Regions from separate parts of the Franzmannia qiaohouensis genome, predicted to be linked through region 1. Evidence: predicted binding sites of a transcription regulator. Region 1 holds the regulator's gene; each other region holds the start of a gene.

Region 1 (4,284 bases):
CCGGGTGGTGTCGATGGTCAGGTCGGCCAGGTCGCGGATCTCGGCCAGTGCGCTCTCTTCGGAGTCGATCGCCTCGGCCAGGGTGCGGTCGCTGTCGCGGGTCAGCGGGTGGCGACGGCGAGTGGCCGAGTAGCGTTCGAGGAGGATCTTGGCATCGGCGGTGAGGTACACGACCTGGCAGTCGACGCCGCGCTGGCGCACCTCGTCGAGCAGGCTCGGGAAGCGCTCGAGGGCATCCGGCAGGTTGCGTGCGTCGATGCTGACGGCGATCGAGGAGCGCCGCGGCTCGCCGGCATGCAGTTCGTCGACCAGCGAACCGAGCAGCATCGCCGGGAGGTTGTCGATGGCGTAGAAGCCCAGGTCTTCGAGGGCCTGCAAGGCAATCGATTTACCCGAGCCGGATCGGCCGCTGATGATCACGAGCTGCATGCTGCTCTCCTGCGCGAACCTGCGCTAAAACGTGCCGCCGACATGAGTCGCGGGGCTTCCAGGCGGCCCTGGCAAAGGCTCAGGGAGCGGGAGTATCGGGATGCTGGGCCTGACGGTCGATGGCATCCATCAGGGTATCATGAAGTTCACGCTGACTCTCGCAGTGGCGCAGTTTGGCGCGGGTCTCGGCGTCGTTCATCACGCCGGCGACTTCGGCGAGCAGTGCCAGGTGGGTGTCGTCGGCCTGTTCGGGAACCAGCAGCACGAACACCAGATCTACCGGGTCACCGTCGATGGCATCGAAGTCGACCGCTTCGCTGAGCTTGAGAAAGCCGGCCAGCGGCGTCTTGCAGTGGGGACTGCGGGCATGGGGGATGGCGACCCCGTTGCCGATGCCGGTACTGCCCAGCCGTTCGCGTCCGATCAACCGGCTGAAGACTTCCTGGCTGTCGAGGCTCGGGGTGTTCTGGGCAATGAAGGTGCTGAAGAATTCCAGCACCCGTTTCTTGCTCCCCCCGGGGACGCCGAACAGGGCGCGCTCGGGGGGCAGGATGGTTTGCAGAGTCATGGAGAAATCAGCGGACACCGGCGCCTTGGGCGCGGGCCTGAGCTTTTTCCTTGTGTTTGACCAGTTGGCGGTCGAGCTTGTCGGCCAGGGCGTCGATGGCGGCGTACATGTCCACGTCCTGGGCATCGGCGTGAATATCGGCCCCTGCGGCGTGCAGGGTGCAGGCGGCGTGCTGGCGCTCCTTTTCGATGGAAAGCGTGACCTGCACGGTGGTGATGTTGTCGTAGTGTCGTTCGAGGCGGGCAAGTTTCTCGTCGACGTAATCACGCAGCGATTCGGTCAGTTCAACATGGTGTCCGGTGATGTTGACTTGCATGGCACGCTCCTTTCCTGCGGGTGTCGCTTCGATTGTAACCCTTTTTGTGGCGCTGCATAGCCCCTGTGCCGGTGGATTTGATCAGCACCGATGTTGCAGGTTTTTTTACTGTCAGGACAGACGCTTGCGCTCGCTTGAGGGCGGGATGCCCATGGCTTCGCGATACTTCGCCACGGTACGCCGGGCGACCTTGATGCCGCTATCGGCGAGCAGGTCGACCAGCTTGCTGTCGGACAGCGGCTTGCGCGCCGGCTCCTCACCGATCAGCTTCTTGAGGCGCGCGCGGATCGCGGTGCTGGAGTGGGCGTCGCCCTCGCCGGCGCCGCCGACGTGGCTGGAGAAGAAGTACTTGAGCTCGAACACCCCGCGCGGGGTGTGGATGAATTTCTGGGTGGTGACACGCGAAATGGTCGACTCGTGCATCTCCACTGCCTGGGCGATGTCGGCCAGGATCAGCGGCTTCATGGCTTCTTCGCCCTGCTCGAGGAAGTCGAACTGGCGCGCCATGATCTCGCGACCGACCCGCAGCAGGGTGTCGTTGCGGCTCGACAGGCTCTTGATCAGCCAGCGTGCCTCCTGCAGGTGCTGCTTCATGAAGGCGTTGTCGTCGCTCTTGTCGGCGCGCTTGATCAGTGCTGCGTAGTCGGGCTGGATACGCATCCGTGGCAGCGCCTCGGGATTCAGCTCGATGCGCCACCCGGCCTGAGTATGGCGGGCGATCAGGTCGGGGATGACGTAGTCATTGCCGCTGTCGCTGAAGGCCTGGCCGGGGCGCGGGTCGAGGGTGCGGACCAGGGCAATGACGTGGTCGAGCTGGTCGTCATCGAGGCGCAGGCGACGCTTGAGCAGCTTGCGATCGTCGCCGGCCAGGGCTTCCAGGAACTGGCGTACCAGGCGCTTGGCCTGTGGCAGCAGCGGGGTGTCATCGGGCAGCACGCCGAGCTGCAGCATCAGGCATTCGCGCAGGTCGCGGGCACATACCCCGGTAGGCTCGAACTGCTGCAGGCGCAGCAGCACCTGCTCGACCTCGCTGACCTTGAGGCCGGCAAGCCCCTGGTCGCGCAGCCCGCCGCTGAGTTCGTCGAGGCTCGCCGCCAGGTAGCCGTTGTCATCGACGGCATCGATCAGGCTCTCGGCGATGATCCGCTCACGGTCGACCAGGTCGGTCATCGCCAGCTGCCAGGCCAGGTGGTCATGGAGGCTTTCACCGCTGGCGTTGCGCTCGAAGTCCGGCGCTTCGCCGCTGCCGCTGGGGGCCATGTCCTGGTAGGTGTCCGACCAGTCGCTGTCGACCGACAGCTCGTCGGGGATCTCGCTCGACCAGTCGTCCTCCTTGGCCTCGGCGACCTCCTGCTCGCCGAAAGCGTCGTCGAGCTCGAGCATGGGGTTGGACTCCAGCGCCTGCTGGATTTCCTGGCGAAGATCGAGGGTCGACAGCTGCAGCAGGGCGATCGCCTGCTGCAGCTGGGGGGTCATCGTCAGGTGGGTACCGACGCGCAGTTGCAACGAGGGTTTCATGGCCATGGGGGAGACGGCTTCGCTGACAAGTGAGCGATTACGTTAGCCCGCGTCGCGACCCCATGCAAGCACTATGGTATGAAATCTCTGCAATAAGCATGCCATGCGCAATTCGTGTGCCAGTTGTCAATAGCCCAGCGTGTTTTCATGGGCTTGAGGACGGTATTCTTAGAGCCGGAAGTCCTCGCCGAGGTAGACGTCGCGGACTCGCTGGTTATCGAGCACCTCGGTGGCGCTGCCCTCGGCGATGATCTGGCCGTCGCCGACGATATAGGCGCGGTCGCAGATATCCAGGGTCTCGCGGACGTTGTGATCGGTGATCAGTACGCCTATGCCGCGCGCCTTGAGCTGGCGGATGATGCCCTTGATCTCGCCCACTGAGATCGGGTCGACCCCGGCGAAGGGTTCGTCGAGCAGGATGAAGGTCGGCTCGGTAGCCAGCGCGCGGGCGATCTCGACCCGGCGTCGCTCACCGCCGGACAGGCTCATGCCCAGATTGTCGCGGATATGGGTGACATGAAACTCGCCGAGCAGCTGTTCGAGGCGCGCCTGGCGCCCGGCGCGGTCGAGGTCCTTGCGGGTCTCGAGGATTGCCATGATGTTGTCGGCCACCGACAGCTTGCGAAACACCGAGGCTTCCTGGGGCAGGTAGCCGAGCCCGGCCTGGGCGCGCTCGTGCATGGCCGCCCGGGACAGGTCGCGGTCGTCGATATGGACCTCGCCGGCGTCGGCCTTGACCAGCCCGACGATCATGTAGAACGAGGTGGTCTTGCCGGCCCCGTTGGGGCCGAGCAGGCCGACGATGCTGCCCTGGTCGATGGTCAGGCTGATGTCGTGCACCACCCGGCGGCGCTTGTAGCTCTTGGCCAGGTGTTTGGCGCGAAGGGTCGTCATGCGCTTGCCTTAAGTAGGGGAGCGAAGTGGCTCGAGTCAGTTCTGTTCGGGGTTGAGGGTCATGCGTACGCGCTGGCGCTCGCTGCCTTCGACCTCGGAGCGTGCCTGGACCACGCGGCGGTCGAGGAAGTACTCGACGTAGCCGCCGTCGAAGGTGTCGCGGGCCTGGTGCAGCTCGGCCTGGTCGATCAGCTCCACGCGGCGCGCGGCGACGTGGTAGATGATGGTGCGGCCCCAGCCGCGCATCAACTCTTCGTCGGGCTGTGGGCGCTGCTCGACGTAGGCGCGTTCGCCGGTGGCGGTGATGCGCGAGACCTCGCCGGCATCGTTGCGACGGATCTCGACGCGGTCGCCGGTGACCTGCAGCGAGCCCTGGCGGATATCCACATCGCCGGTGTAGACCGCGGTGCCGGCGCGGTCGTCGAGGTCGAGCTGGTCGGCGGTGACGTCGATGGGCTGGCTGGCGTCCTGGGTCTGGGCCAGGGCAGCGGCGCTTCCCAGCAACAGCCAGGCGGCCACTGCCAGGGTCAGGGATGATCGCCTCATGATGCGGGTTCCT
Region 2 (4,284 bases), on a different contig from region 1:
CCCGGCCCAGCACCGGGGCACCGTCGTCGATCTCACCAAGCGTCAGGGCGATATGATCCTTGCCGGTGGCGTCGTCTTCGAAGCCATGCATGGTGAAGGTGGCCCAGGGGGTGGGCAGCTGGGAGGCGGCGATGAAGCGAATCGACACGGAGAACCTCGATGCAATGACGGCGGCCTGGCCGGCGAGTGATCAACTATTCTAACAGCTTCGGCCAGGGGGCTCACGACGCGATGAATAATGCCTATAGGTGGGGGGTGAGCGGTCCGTAATCAAGCCGCGAGCGGCGGCTTTGGGTACAATGCGGGCAAATTCGTCATGATAGAGCCCCCCCATGGAACTGCAAAACGATCGCTTCCTGCGCGCCCTGGCCCGTCAGCCGGTGGATCGCACCCCGGTATGGATGATGCGCCAGGCCGGCCGCTACCTCCCCGAGTACCGCGCTTCGCGCGCTGATGCCGGCAGCTTCATGGATCTTTGCCGTAACCAGGATCTGGCCTGCGAGGTGACCCTGCAGCCGCTGGAGCGCTACCCGCTGGATGCCGCCATCCTGTTCTCGGACATCCTCACCATCCCTGACGCCATGGGCCTGGGGCTCTACTTCGAGACCGGCGAAGGGCCGAAATTCCGTAACCCGGTGCGCACTGCCGAGGCGGTGGCCGCGCTCAAGGCGCCGGATGCCGAGCGCGACCTCGACTATGTAATGAATGCGGTGCGCACCATTCGCCGCGAGCTCAACGGGCGGATGCCGCTGATCGGCTTTTCCGGCAGCCCCTGGACGCTGGCCACCTATATGGTCGAGGGCGCCTCGAGCAAGGATTTTCGCCATGTGAAGTCGATGCTCTACGGCAACCCTGACACCATGCATCAGCTGCTCGATACCCTGGCCACGGCAGTCACCGACTACCTGAACGCCCAGATTCGCGCCGGTGCCCAGGCGGTGCAGATCTTCGATACCTGGGGCGGTGTGCTGTCGACGCCGGCCTATCTGGAGTTCTCGCTGCGCTACATGGAGCAGATCGTCGCCGGGCTGATTCGCGAGCACGACGGCCGCCGGGTGCCGGTGATCCTGTTCACCAAGAATGGCGGCCAGTGGCTGGAGCAGATCGCCAGCGCCGGCAGCGATGCGGTAGGCCTGGACTGGACCACCGAGCTCTCCGATGCGCGGGCCCGGGTCGGCCACCGCGTCGCCCTGCAGGGCAACCTCGACCCCAACGTGCTGTTTGCCAAGCCGCCGGCGATTCGCGCCGAGGTGGCGCGAGTGCTGGATAGCTTCGGACCGGGCGAGGGCCATATCTTCAACCTCGGCCACGGTATCAGCCAGTTTACCGACCCGGACCACGTCACCGCTTTCATGGAAGCGCTGCACGAGTTGAGCCCGGCGTACCATCAGGGCAGCTGAGATGTACGTTGGCGAGCTGCTGCGTCGCTGGCATGAGCGTCGCCGGCTGTGGCTGGTATTGGCGCTGCTGGCGGCGCTGGTAATTGCCGTGGGGAGCCTGACGCCGGGCAGCGAGATGCCCCAGCGGCTGCCGTGGGACAAGTTCAACCACTTCGTCGGCTACGGTGGGCTGGCTGCACTGGTGTCGCTGGCCGGCGTTCGCCCGCTGCGCGCCTTTGCCATGGCGGTGGCCTATGGCATCGCGATCGAGTATGCCCAGATTCCGGTGCCCGGGCGCAGCGGCGGCGATGGCTGGGACATCCTGGCCAATACCCTGGGCGCCGGCTGCGCCTTACTGCTGCTGGTTTGGCTGCGACGGCGCCTGCTGGGGACGGATTGAGGCCAGACAGCCCCGCTGCCGGGACGAGTCCTTGATGGTGCACACGACACCTGTGGTGTTGAGTAATGCACTACGCAGGTGCATGAAAAGAGAGGCGATTTTCGGCGATACCCGGCGCTTGAGCGTAAGATCCGGCGTTTTGCCTGCTTTTTCTGCGTTGAATAAATGTTATTTCCGGTTACTGCGCGTGTTGGAACACTCTTTGCTATGGTCTTGGCACATGCTTTTAAAACGCATGTCCCAATATATTGACCACTACGCGAGGGGATCCTCCATGTCGTACAAGAACAACAAGCTGGTACTGCTGACGTCGGCCACGGTACTGGCAGTGGGTGCAAGCGCGATGGCCTCGGCCTCGACGCTGGAAGATACGGTCGAGCGTGGCGCCGTGCAGTGTGGTGTGAGTGACGGCCTGCCGGGCTTCTCGTCGCCGGATGACGACGGCGAGTGGCAGGGCCTGGACGTCGACGTGTGCCGCGCAGTGGCCGCCGCCGTGTTTGGCGATGCCGAGGCCGTGCGCTATGTACCGCTGAACGCCGTCGAGCGCTTCACCGCGCTGCAGTCTGGGGAAGTGGACGTGCTGTCGCGTAACACCACCTGGACCACTACCCGCGATACCACGCTGGGCATCAACTTCACCGGCGTTACCTTCTACGACGGCCAGGGCTTCCTGGTGTCGTCCGACCTGGGTATTTCCAGCGCCACGGAGCTCGACGGCGCCGCGGTCTGCGTGCAGTCCGGTACTACCACCGAACTCAACCTGGCCGACTACTTCCGTGCCAACGGCATGGAGTTCGACCCCATCGTCTTCGATACCTCCGAGCAGACCGTGGGCGGCTTCGAAGCCGGTCGCTGTGACGTGCTGACCTCGGATACCTCGCAGCTGGCCGCGCTGCGCATCCAACTCGATAACCCGGACGGTGCCATGGTGCTGCCGGAGATCATCTCCAAGGAGCCGCTCGGTCCGGCCGTGCGCCAGGGCGATGACCAGTGGTTCAACGTCGTCAAGTGGTCGCTGTTCGCCATGCTCAACGCCGAAGAGCTGGGCGTGAGCAGCGACAACGTCGACGAGATGCTGGGTTCCGACGATCCGGACATCGCTCGCCTGCTGGGTGAAGATGGCAACTACGGCGAGGGTATGGGTCTCGAGGCCGACTGGGCCTACCACATCATCAGCCAGGTCGGTAACTACGCCGAGAGCTTCGATCGTAACGTGGGGATGGACTCTCCGCTGCAGATCGAACGCGGCATCAACGCTCTGTGGACCGATGGCGGCATTCAGTACGCGCCGCCGGTTCGCTAAGCGATCCGCCTGATGCGCCGACGCTGTCGGCGCGTTGACGCCAGCGTCTGGCTGGCCGCCATGCGGCCCGCCAGGCGATGGCATGTATCATCCAGCCCCTCCAGGCGGAGAAGATCCTCATGTCTGCTCGACCCAAGGCCTCACAGATAGGCCCCAAGCCCCCGTTCTGGCGTGATCCCGCCAAGCGGGCGCTGATCTTTCAGGCGTTGCTGGTGGCGGCAGTGGTTGCCGCGCTGCTCTACATCATCGGCAACACCCAGGACAACCTGTCCGCACGTGGTATCACCACCGGCTTCGGTTTCCTCAACAACACCGCCGGTTTCGGCATCGTCCAGAGTCTGGTCGACTACTCCTCCCAGAGCACCTACGGCCGCACCTTCCTGGTGGGCTTGCTCAATACCCTGCTGGTGGGCGGCCTCGGTGTGTTGGCGGCGACCATCATCGGCTTCATCGTGGGTATTGCGCGGCTCTCGCCCAACTGGCTGATCGCCAGGCTCGCCAACGCCTATATCGAGATCTTCCGCAATATCCCGCTGCTGCTGCAGATCTTCTTCTGGTACTTCGCGGTGCTGCGTGCCATGCCCAGCGCCCGGGACAGCCTGGCGTTCGGCGAGGTGATCTTCCTCAACGTGCGCGGGCTCTATCTGCCCGAGCCGCTGTTCGAGTCGGGCTTCGGGCTGATTCCGCTGGCCTTCATCGTGGCCATCACCGCCAGTATCGCGCTGGTGGTCTGGAACAAGCGTCGCCACGAAGCCACCGGCAAGCGGATTCCGGCCGGCTGGATCTCGCTGGCACTGATCCTGGGTCTGCCGCTGCTGGTGCTGGTGGCGACCGGGGTGCCGGTCACCTGGGATGTGCCCGAGCTGCGCGGCTTCAACTTCCGCGGTGGCATCACGGTGATCCCCGAGTTCCTGGCGCTGTGGCTGGCGCTGTCGATCTATACCGCCTCGTATATCGCCGAGATCGTGCGCTCGGGCATCCAGGCGATCTCCCACGGCCAGACCGAGGCAGCCCAGGCGCTGAGCCTGCCCCAGGGGCTGGTGCTGCGCCTGGTGATCATCCCCCAGGCAATGCGCGTCATCATCCCGCCGCTGACCAGCCAGTACCTCAACCTGATCAAGAACTCCTCGCTGGCCACCGCCATCGGCTACCCGGACCTGGTCTCGGTGTTTGCCGGTACCACGCTGAACCAGACCGGCCAG
Region 3 (4,284 bases), on a different contig from region 1:
GCGCGGACCTGGGGCGTTCTCGGCGCGCTTCACCGCCATGGTCAGGCTGTAGCGGAATACGCCCATGCCGTCGGTGCGCTTTTCGCGCAGCTGGCAGCCCACCGGTTCGTAGTAGGTATCCGGCTTGCGCGACAGCGGCGGCAGGCGCGGCACGATGATGGCGGCAATCAGCCCCGACACTACCACCGTGAAGTAGAACTGCACGAACATGTGGTTGAGGTCGACGAAGCTGGTGATCAGCAGGCTGAAGGCGATCGATACGATCGAGAAGTTGGTGGCGATCACCGCCGCTTCGCGGCGATTGTAGAAGCCCTTCTCGTACTGCTGGGTGGTGATCAGCACGCCCACGGTGCCCGACCCCATCCACGAGGCGGTGGCGTCGATGGCGCTGCGTCCCGGCAGGCGGAAGATCACCCGGAACGGCTTGCGCACCAGGCTGCCGATGAACTCCATGAAGCCGAAGTCGACCAGGAACGGCAGCAGGATCGCGGCGAAGAAGAAGAACGTCAGCAGCACCGGTGCCAGGTCATTGAGCATCACGCCGCCGGTGAAGGAGGCGGTGACGAACTCGGGCCCGAACTGGAAGAAGGTCATCAGCGCGAAGGCTGCGCCCAGGATACGCATGCCGAACCACACCGGTCCGACATCGAACATGTCCTTGAACACGCCCTCGGCGGCGAAGGACGGCTTGGCGATCTTGACCCAGGCGGTGAGTATCACCGACAGGCATAGCACCGCGGTGGCGATGGCCGGCAGTGCGCCGTCGAGCAGCGCCTTGAGGCCGTCGGCCATCAGGCCCATGCCGATGTTGATGGTGTCGCCGACCTGGAACGGGATCAGGAACAGGCTCACACCAATCACGGAGGGGATGAGGAATTTCAGCAGGTTGCCACGGTCTAGCGGCGCTCGGGGCACCGTCTCTTGGGTCGTGTCGGGAGAGGGCATGAGGTCATCCTCGTTGTTGTCGTCAGTCAGTGGGGGGTATCGGCTCGATCAATCCTGGTGCGTTACGCCGGGTAGTACGCACAGCATTTCATACAGCAGCGTGGCGCCCATCAGTGCGGTGTTGCCGCTGGGGTCATAGGGCGGCGACACTTCCACCAGGTCGCCGCCGACGATGTTGAGGCCGGCAGCGCCGCGCACCAGCTCCAGGCCCTGGGCCGAGGTCAGGCCGCCCATCTCGACGGTGCCGGTGCCAGGGGCCACCGAGGGATCGAGACCGTCGATGTCGAAGGTGATATAGACCGGCGTGTCGCCCATCTGCTCGCGCACCTCCGCCATCAGCGGCGCCAGCGACTTGTACCAGCACTCCTCGGCGGTCACCACGCGGAAACCCTGGTCGCGACACCAGTCGAAGTCCTCGGCAGCATAGCCGGTGCCCCGCAGGCCGATCTGCACCACCTTGCCGTGGGCCAGCAGGCCTTCTTCCTGGGCGCGACGGAAGGGCGTGCCGTGGGCGAGGGGCTCGCCAAACATGTGCTCGTTGACGTCGGCATGGGCGTCGATATGGATCAGGCCCACCGGGCCGTGCTTGTTGGCCATGGCGCGCAGGATGGGCAGGGTGATCAGATGGTCGCCGCCCATGGTCAGCGGTTTGCAGTCGTGGCGCAGCACCTCGTCGTAGAAGGCGCTGATGATGTCGACGCTCTTGGGCAGGTGGAAGGTGTTGATCGGCACGTCGCCGATATCGGCCACCTGCAGGCTGTCGAAGGGCGCGGCGCGGGTAGCCATGTTATAGGGGCGCAGCATGCGCGACTCGTCGCGGATCTGGCGCGGCCCCAGCCGCGTGCCCGGCCGGTTGGAGGTGGCGATATCCATCGGAATGCCGATAAAGGCCACGTCCAGGCCAGCGGCGCTATCCTGGGTGGGCAGTCGCATCATGGTCGCCGGGCCGGCGAAGCGCGGCATCTCGTTGCCGCCCAGCGGCTGGTTGAACTCGCTCATGCTGTTCTCCTTGTTCAATCGATTTGCAAAGGGCCCCGCCCTTGTGGGAGCGACGTCAGTCGCGATGCAGCACGCAGCGCTGCCGGGGTCGAAAAACCCATCGCGAATAAATACGCTCCTACATTGGCCTTTGGCGCTTTGCCCATCACCTACTGCACATTGCGTGCCAAGTTTACGCGACTGTTTTATAGGCGGTTTCCGGCAGGGTGATGCGTTTTTACATCATTGCGCCGCCGATTTGATTTAAAAATGCATCAATGATGCGTTAACGTATCGATTTCGCCCTCAGCGAGACCCGTCATGCGCGACATCGATAGCCAAGTGTTGGCCACCATCGTCGAGACGGCCAGCGACCATTTCTTCATCGTCGACGGCGAGGGCCGGGTGCTGGACGTCAGCCCCGGCGCCGCGGCGGTATACGGCATGAGCCGCGAGGCGCTGTGCCGCACCACGGTGCAGGCGCTGGAAACCAAGGGCATTCTCAAGCCCTCGGTAAGTCTCGAGGTGATGCGCACCGGCGAGCCCGCCCAGCTGATGCAGCAGACTGCCACCGGACGACGGGTGCTCGCCCAGGCACATCCGGTGTATATCGACGGCAAGCTCGAGCGGGTCGTCAGCCGCTCGATGGATCTCACCGACCTGCAGCTGCTGCAGGACGAGTATGCGCTGCTACAGCAGCGTTTCAGCGACCACCTCAAACGCAGCGGCGGCGGTTCGATCGGCGACGATCTGGAGCTCGATAGCCTCGAGGTGCGCAGCGGCGTCATGCGCGAGATTGCCGTGCTGCTAAAGCGCGTGGCGCCCACCGATGCCACCGTGCTGCTGCTCGGCGAATCGGGGGTTGGCAAGACCGCCTTCGCGCGCCAGCTGCATCGCTGGAGCCGGCGCGGCGACGGTCCCTTCATCGACGTCAACTGCGCCTCGATTCCCGAGGGCCTGTTCGAATCCGAGATGTTCGGCTACCAGCCCGGCGCCTTCAGCGGCGCCACGCGCCAGGGCCGCGCCGGCCTGCTGGAGCAGGCCGACGGCGGCACGCTGTTTCTCGACGAGATCGGCGAACTACCGCTGGCCATGCAGACCAAACTGCTCAAGGTGATCCAGGATGGCAGCCTTACGCGGCTGGGCGACACCCGGCCGCGGCGGGTAGATTTCCGGCTGGTGGTGGCTACCAATCAGGATCTTGCCCGGCGCGTGGAGGAGGGCGGCTTTCGCCTCGATCTCTACTACCGGGTCAACGTGATACCGGTCACGCTGCCGCCGCTGCGCGAGCGCCGCGAGGACATTCCAGTGCTCGCCGAACTGCAGCTGGCCCGTCTCAACCAGCGCTATGGTGGCAACAAGCTGCTGCATGCCGGCCTCTGGTCGCAGTTGATGGCCCGCGACTGGCCGGGTAACGTACGAGAACTCGAGAACACCCTGGAGCGCGCCTGGCTATCGTCCCCCGGCGACCTGATCGAGCCCGACGTGGGGCAGCAGAGGTTCGCCGCCGGCCAGGAACCCGGTATACTGGTAAGTGATCGCTCATCCCATGCGCCCATGCCTGGGAATACGCTGCTATCCGAGGGGCAAACCCTCAAGCAAGCAATGGCGGCGATGGAGCGCGATATCCTCGCATCACTGTGCCGCGACCATCCGAGTACCTATGCCATGGCCCGGCGCCTGGGCATCAGTCAGCCCAGCGTGGTGCGCAAGCTCAGCAAGCATGGCCTGACGATTCATAACGAGAGATAAGTCACTCAAGAATGCGATACGAAAAACGCCCCAAACCTATGGACGAGCGCGAGAAACTGCGCAAATTCCGCGAGCTCGACGACGCCTTCGCCGATGCCCTGGTGGCCCTCGACAGCGGCCAGGCGCCCCGCGACATGCCCAGCGTGATGAGCGCCGAGGCGCGCCGCGAGGCCCAGCAGCGTAACGATCAGGAGGCCTTCGAGCGCCGCGTCAGTATGTTGATGCAGGAGTACCAGCAGTCCAGTGAGTCGGTCAGCCTGCTGATGCGCACCCTGCTGTCGCTAGGCAAGATCGCCTGATTCAGCCCTGGTTTCCTTTCCTCGTTTAACCCAATAAGCCATGGTGTCTTGTAGGGCCAATACTGGAGAGTGAAGCTGCAGCAGGTCCTTGCTATCGTGCCGGGCGTCGCTGGGCGACATATCATAGCGCTTGCGAAAAGCACGCTGGAACTTTCGTTCATTGGTAAAGCCCCAGCGAAAGGCAATCTGGCTGATCGACATTGCCTCTTCTCGCTTGATATCGCGTAGTGCCGCTTCGAGCCGGCGGTAGCGAATGTAGTCGCTGACGCCAGGCGCGCCGAAGGCCCGATAAAGCGTGGTGCGCGATATA
Region 4 (4,284 bases), on a different contig from region 1:
GCCGCCGATCAGCATCTCGGCGGCGACGATGGCCAGCCACGACAAGCCCACGCCGATGCGCAGGCCGGAGAAGATATAGGGCGCGGCGGCCGGCAGCATGATGCGGGTGAAATACTCCATGCCGTTGAGGCGTATCACTCGGGCGACGTTGCGGTAGTCCTCGGGGATGTTACGTACTCCGACCGAGGTGTTGATGATGATCGGCCAGATGGCGGTGATGAAGATCACGAAGATCGCCGACGGTGTGCTGTCCTGGAAGCCGGCCAGAGAAATCGGCAGCCAGGCCAGCGGTGGTACGGTGCGCAGCACCTGGAAGACCGGGTCGAGCCCGCGCATGGCCCAGGTAGACTGGCCGACCAGTACGCCCAGGCTGATGCCGGCCACCACCGCCAGCAAATAGCCGTAGGCGACCCGCTCGAGGCTGGCCAGTATCTGCCAGCCCATGCCCTTGTCGTTGCCACCGTAGTCATAGAAGGGATTGACGATCAGCTCCCAGGTGTCGGTGAGCACCTGGGAGGGTGGGGGCAGGGTTGCCCCAGGTGAGGAGCACAGGATTTCCCAGATCGCCCCGAGCACGGCGAGGATGATCACCGGTGGCAGGAGCTTCTGGACCAGGGCGTCCCTGATGCCCTGGAGGTTGGGTGTCCAGCCACCCAGCAGTGGGCGACTGGCGCTATCGGTGCTAGGTGAAGCGCGCATGGCGATTCTCCGGTATGAGTGAGTCGGTGGGTGTCGATTAGGCTCAGGTCAGGCGCTTGATCTCGAGGCTGTCGAGGTAGGCCTGGGGATTCTCGGGATCGAAGGTCTTGCCATCGAAGAAGGTCTCGATGCCTCGCGAGGTCGAGTCGGGAATATCGCTTGATGCCACGCCGAGTCGGTCGGCGGCTTGGCGCCACAGATCCTCGCGATTGACCTGCTCGACCAGGGCGGCACTGTCCATGTCTTGCGGCAGATATCCCCAGCGCTTGTTCTCGGTCAGGAACCAAAGATCGTGGCTCTTGTAGGGGTAAGAGGCATGACGATCCCAGTAGCGCATCATCTGCGGATGATCTTCGACGACTCGGCCAGTGCCGTAGTCGAAGTTACCTTGAATACGATCGATAAGGTCGCCATAAGGGGCGTGAATCCAGCGCCGGCGCGAGCAGATCTGTGCCATCTCTTCATGGTTGGCAGGATCCTCGCACCACATCTGTGCCTCCATGATCGCCATCAACAAGGCCTGGGTCGCATTGGGATTGGCTTCCACGTAGTCACTGCGCATGGCGAAGGCTTTTTCCGGGTGATCGTTCCATAGTTCGCCGGTGGTATTGGCGGTATAGCCGATTCCCTGGTTGACCAGCTGGTTGTTCCATGGCTCGCAGACGCAGAAGGTATCCATGCTGCCAACGCGCATATTGGCGACCATCTGGGCGGGCGGAATGGTGATGGTCGATACGTCACGGTCGGGATCGATGCCGCCCGCCGCCATCCAGTAGCGAATCCACATGTCATGGGTACCGCCGGGGAAGGTCATGGCAGCACTGGCTTCGTCGCCGCCGGCGCGTTTCTCGGCCAGGGCCTGGCCGAATTCACGGGTGTCGAGCTGCACCTCGAGGTCGGCATAGTCGCTACCCACCGAGATGCACTGGCCGTTGAGATTGAGGCGCGCCAGGATGCTCATCGGCACCGGTTGGTTGTTGGGTGTGACCGCACCGGAGCTGATCAGGTAGGGCATGGGGGTGAGGATATGCGCACCATCGATGCCGTTGCGCTGTGAGCCGAGCACCAGGTTGTCGCGGGTGGTGCCCCAGGACGACTGCTTGAGTACCTCGACATCGGTCATGCCGTGCTTGGCGAAGAAGCCCTTCTCGTCAGCGACGAACAGCGGGGCGGCATCGGTCAGGGCGATAAAGCCGAGCTTGGCCGCAGTGGTCTCCGGCTTGCCGTCGGCAAAGGCCCAGCTCACCGGCAAACTGCTTAGCAGCGCCGAGCCGCCGACCAGGGTGGCGGAGTTTTTCAGGAAGCGACGACGCTGAGGGGAGTAGCCCTTGAATCTGTTGTTGTTCATATGATGGCTCCAAACAAAGAAACGGCGTCTGATATAAGCCTCCACTCACTGGGAGGCTCTTATCAGACGCCGTTGTCCGGTATTGAAAACTGCCTGGGAGCTGAACCGTCGTTGACTCAGCGTACGCCAATACCGTTGCAGTTAGGGTGCCATTTTTACCCGTAATGGTGCTGTTTCTTTCGCTAACAAGGACTTGCGTATAGTGGCCTGGGCTCGGTGATATCTCTCTTGGCGTTGTGTTGGTGCGCCTCGATGATGCATCGCACCACTTACGCCCTCAGGCCTGACGTTTTTGTAGGATATCGGCCAGGTCGATGATGGTCTTGGCCATCTCGGCCATGCTCTTGCTCTGGTCCATGGAGGCCTTGCGCATGAAACGATACGCCTCCTCTTCGCTCATCTGCTGATGCTCCATGATCATGCCCTTGGCACGGTCGATCAGCTTGCGTTCGCGAAGCGTCTTGCGGGTGTTCTCCAGCTCATCGCTGATATGCTGCAGTCGCGCATTCTGGGATTGCATCAGGTCAATCAGGGCCCGGTTGAGCCTCGATTCCACGGCATTGGCGGTCAATTGGCCGAGCTCGTGGGTGGCCTCCTGTGGGAAGAGGTCGGCCAGCTGTTCGCAGGTCGAGCAGTGTTTGATCGCATCCTGAAGCGAGGCGTCCAACTGCTGCTGGTCGTTGATGTCGGCCTGGGCCTGCTCGATCTTGCGATGACAGAGCTGCGAGAGCTCGGCGGCCAGCTGCGCCTCGACCTGCTGCATGGCATCGATGCGTGCGGTCGTCAGCTCGTACCAGGTCTCACCCAGGTCGCGGTCCAGCTGCTGCGCAGCGTCGGTGCAGGCGCGCTCGCGCAGCTGTTGGATGCCGTCCTGGGTACGCAGCGACAGCTGCTGCTGCCAATACTCCCGGGCGGCGTCGCTGGCAAATTCGCTGAAGGTATCGAAGCAGCGCTGCTGGGCGTCGATCAGCTGCAGCAGTAGCTGGCGGTGGGGAGCATCGAACTCACCGGCGGTAAACCCGATGGCCCCGCAGGCGCGCTCCTGGCCAGCCAGTTCCTTGCCCTGCATGAAGTGGAAGATGGCCACCAGCGAGCGGGTCACGTCGGGGTCGTCGGCGGTGTCGGCGGCATCGAAGACCACGGCCAGCAGCCCCCCGATCAACCGGTTGTAGGTGCGCGTCGCAGCATCGGCGCTGATCGCCAGCGACTCGATGTCGCGGCGCAGGCCGGCCAGGTCGTCGAGGGCGACCCATACACAGGCGATGCGCTTGAGCAGGCGGGCATTGCTTGCGGCGTACTGCGGGAGGTGGTCGAGGCGCTCGCGAATGGCCCGCTCGCGGGTGAGGCTGTCGGCAATCCGCTCCAGGCGACGCTTGGCAAAGCGCTGGGCATGGGAGGCGAGAAACACATTCGAGGCGCCGCGCTCTTTCTGCAGCGCATGAATGAAGCGGCTGATATCGCCGACCAGTTCGCAGGTGGTGGCGAGGTGCTGCAGGTTGTCGATCTCGCTACGCTTGGCGGCTTGCAGCAGGCGGTGGGCTGGGTTCATGGGCGAGACCTCCTGAGTAAATGACGCATCATCTCCCGTCACGCAAGCCGCCGCCCTTGCGAGCGGCGGCTTGCTGTCGAGCCGAGCCTGTGTTGGCGCGGGTTACGCTCAGCGCAGCGAGAGTGCCCCGGCACCGGTGTTTTCGCCCACCGCATCCTGGTAGGCGGCGGCCTCTTCGGCTTCGGTCTCCGGAGAGAAGCGCACCAGCAGCGCACAGGAGGCCAGCACCAGCACGATCAGCCCGAGGTAGAACAGCCCCTGCTGATAGGTGATGGCTTCCGAGCGGAACAGGAAGGCCGCTGCCACGGCGCCGACGTTGCCGCCGGCACCGACGATGCCGGCCACGGCACCCAGCGCGCGCTTGTTGATGAAGGGCACCACGCCGTAGGTCGCGCCCTCGGCCATCTGCACGAACAGGCTGAAGACCAGCATGATGCCAATGGCGTAGGAGAGCACGTGCATCTGCGAGAAAGCGACCAGGGCGATGCCTTCGCACACCAGGGCGATGAACAGCCAGCGCACACGGCCCTTGAGGCCGCCGTTGCGTGCGAAGAGGTCGGAGAAGATGCCGCCCATGGTACGCGCGAAGACATTCATCAAGCCGAACAGCCCGGCAATCAGGCCGGCGGTGGCCAGGGTCAGGTCGAAGTGATCGAAGAAGTAGATGGCGGCAATGTTGTTGATGGTC

The links. The regulator sigma-54, encoded in region 1, starts transcription at its own class of promoters, with help from an activator protein. The targets are predictions, from matches to a motif close to TGGCACNNNNNTTGCTNT.
Region 2: QC821_RS00630 (amino acid ABC transporter substrate-binding protein) is a predicted target of sigma-54. The motif match lies at 1,971-1,988, and genes of this name have one in related genera.
Region 3: speB (agmatinase) is a predicted target of sigma-54. The motif match lies at 2,096-2,113, and genes of this name have one in related genera.
Region 4: QC821_RS19400 (CmpA/NrtA family ABC transporter substrate-binding protein) is a predicted target of sigma-54. The motif match lies at 2,182-2,199, and genes of this name have one in related genera.

Annotation. Positions count from the first base shown of each region.
Region 1 is NZ_JARWAM010000006.1:88,347-92,630, reverse strand. It holds gene rapZ (RNase adapter RapZ) at 1-429, opposite strand, end outside; gene QC821_RS09510 (PTS sugar transporter subunit IIA) at 509-997, opposite strand; gene hpf (ribosome hibernation-promoting factor, HPF/YfiA family) at 1,005-1,313, opposite strand; gene QC821_RS09500 (RNA polymerase factor sigma-54) at 1,425-2,837, opposite strand; gene lptB (LPS export ABC transporter ATP-binding protein) at 3,000-3,725, opposite strand; gene lptA (lipopolysaccharide transport periplasmic protein LptA) at 3,762-4,271, opposite strand; gene lptC (LPS export ABC transporter periplasmic protein LptC) at 4,268-4,284, opposite strand, start outside.
Region 2 is NZ_JARWAM010000001.1:123,225-127,508, reverse strand. It holds gene ribA (GTP cyclohydrolase II) at 1-148, opposite strand, end outside; gene hemE (uroporphyrinogen decarboxylase) at 333-1,400, shown strand; gene QC821_RS00635 (VanZ family protein) at 1,402-1,779, shown strand; gene QC821_RS00630 (amino acid ABC transporter substrate-binding protein) at 2,054-3,082, shown strand; gene QC821_RS00625 (amino acid ABC transporter permease) at 3,202-4,284, shown strand, end outside.
Region 3 is NZ_JARWAM010000017.1:44,243-48,526, forward strand. It holds gene QC821_RS19060 (YjiH family protein) at 1-945, opposite strand, end outside; gene speB (agmatinase) at 994-1,944, opposite strand; gene QC821_RS19070 (sigma-54 interaction domain-containing protein) at 2,245-3,675, shown strand; gene QC821_RS19075 (hypothetical protein) at 3,687-3,974, shown strand; gene QC821_RS19080 (helix-turn-helix domain-containing protein) at 3,957-4,284, opposite strand, start outside.
Region 4 is NZ_JARWAM010000018.1:40,688-44,971, forward strand. It holds gene ntrB (nitrate ABC transporter permease) at 1-699, opposite strand, end outside; gene QC821_RS19400 (CmpA/NrtA family ABC transporter substrate-binding protein) at 743-2,047, opposite strand; gene QC821_RS19405 (nitrate- and nitrite sensing domain-containing protein) at 2,325-3,596, opposite strand; gene QC821_RS19410 (NarK family nitrate/nitrite MFS transporter) at 3,705-4,284, opposite strand, start outside.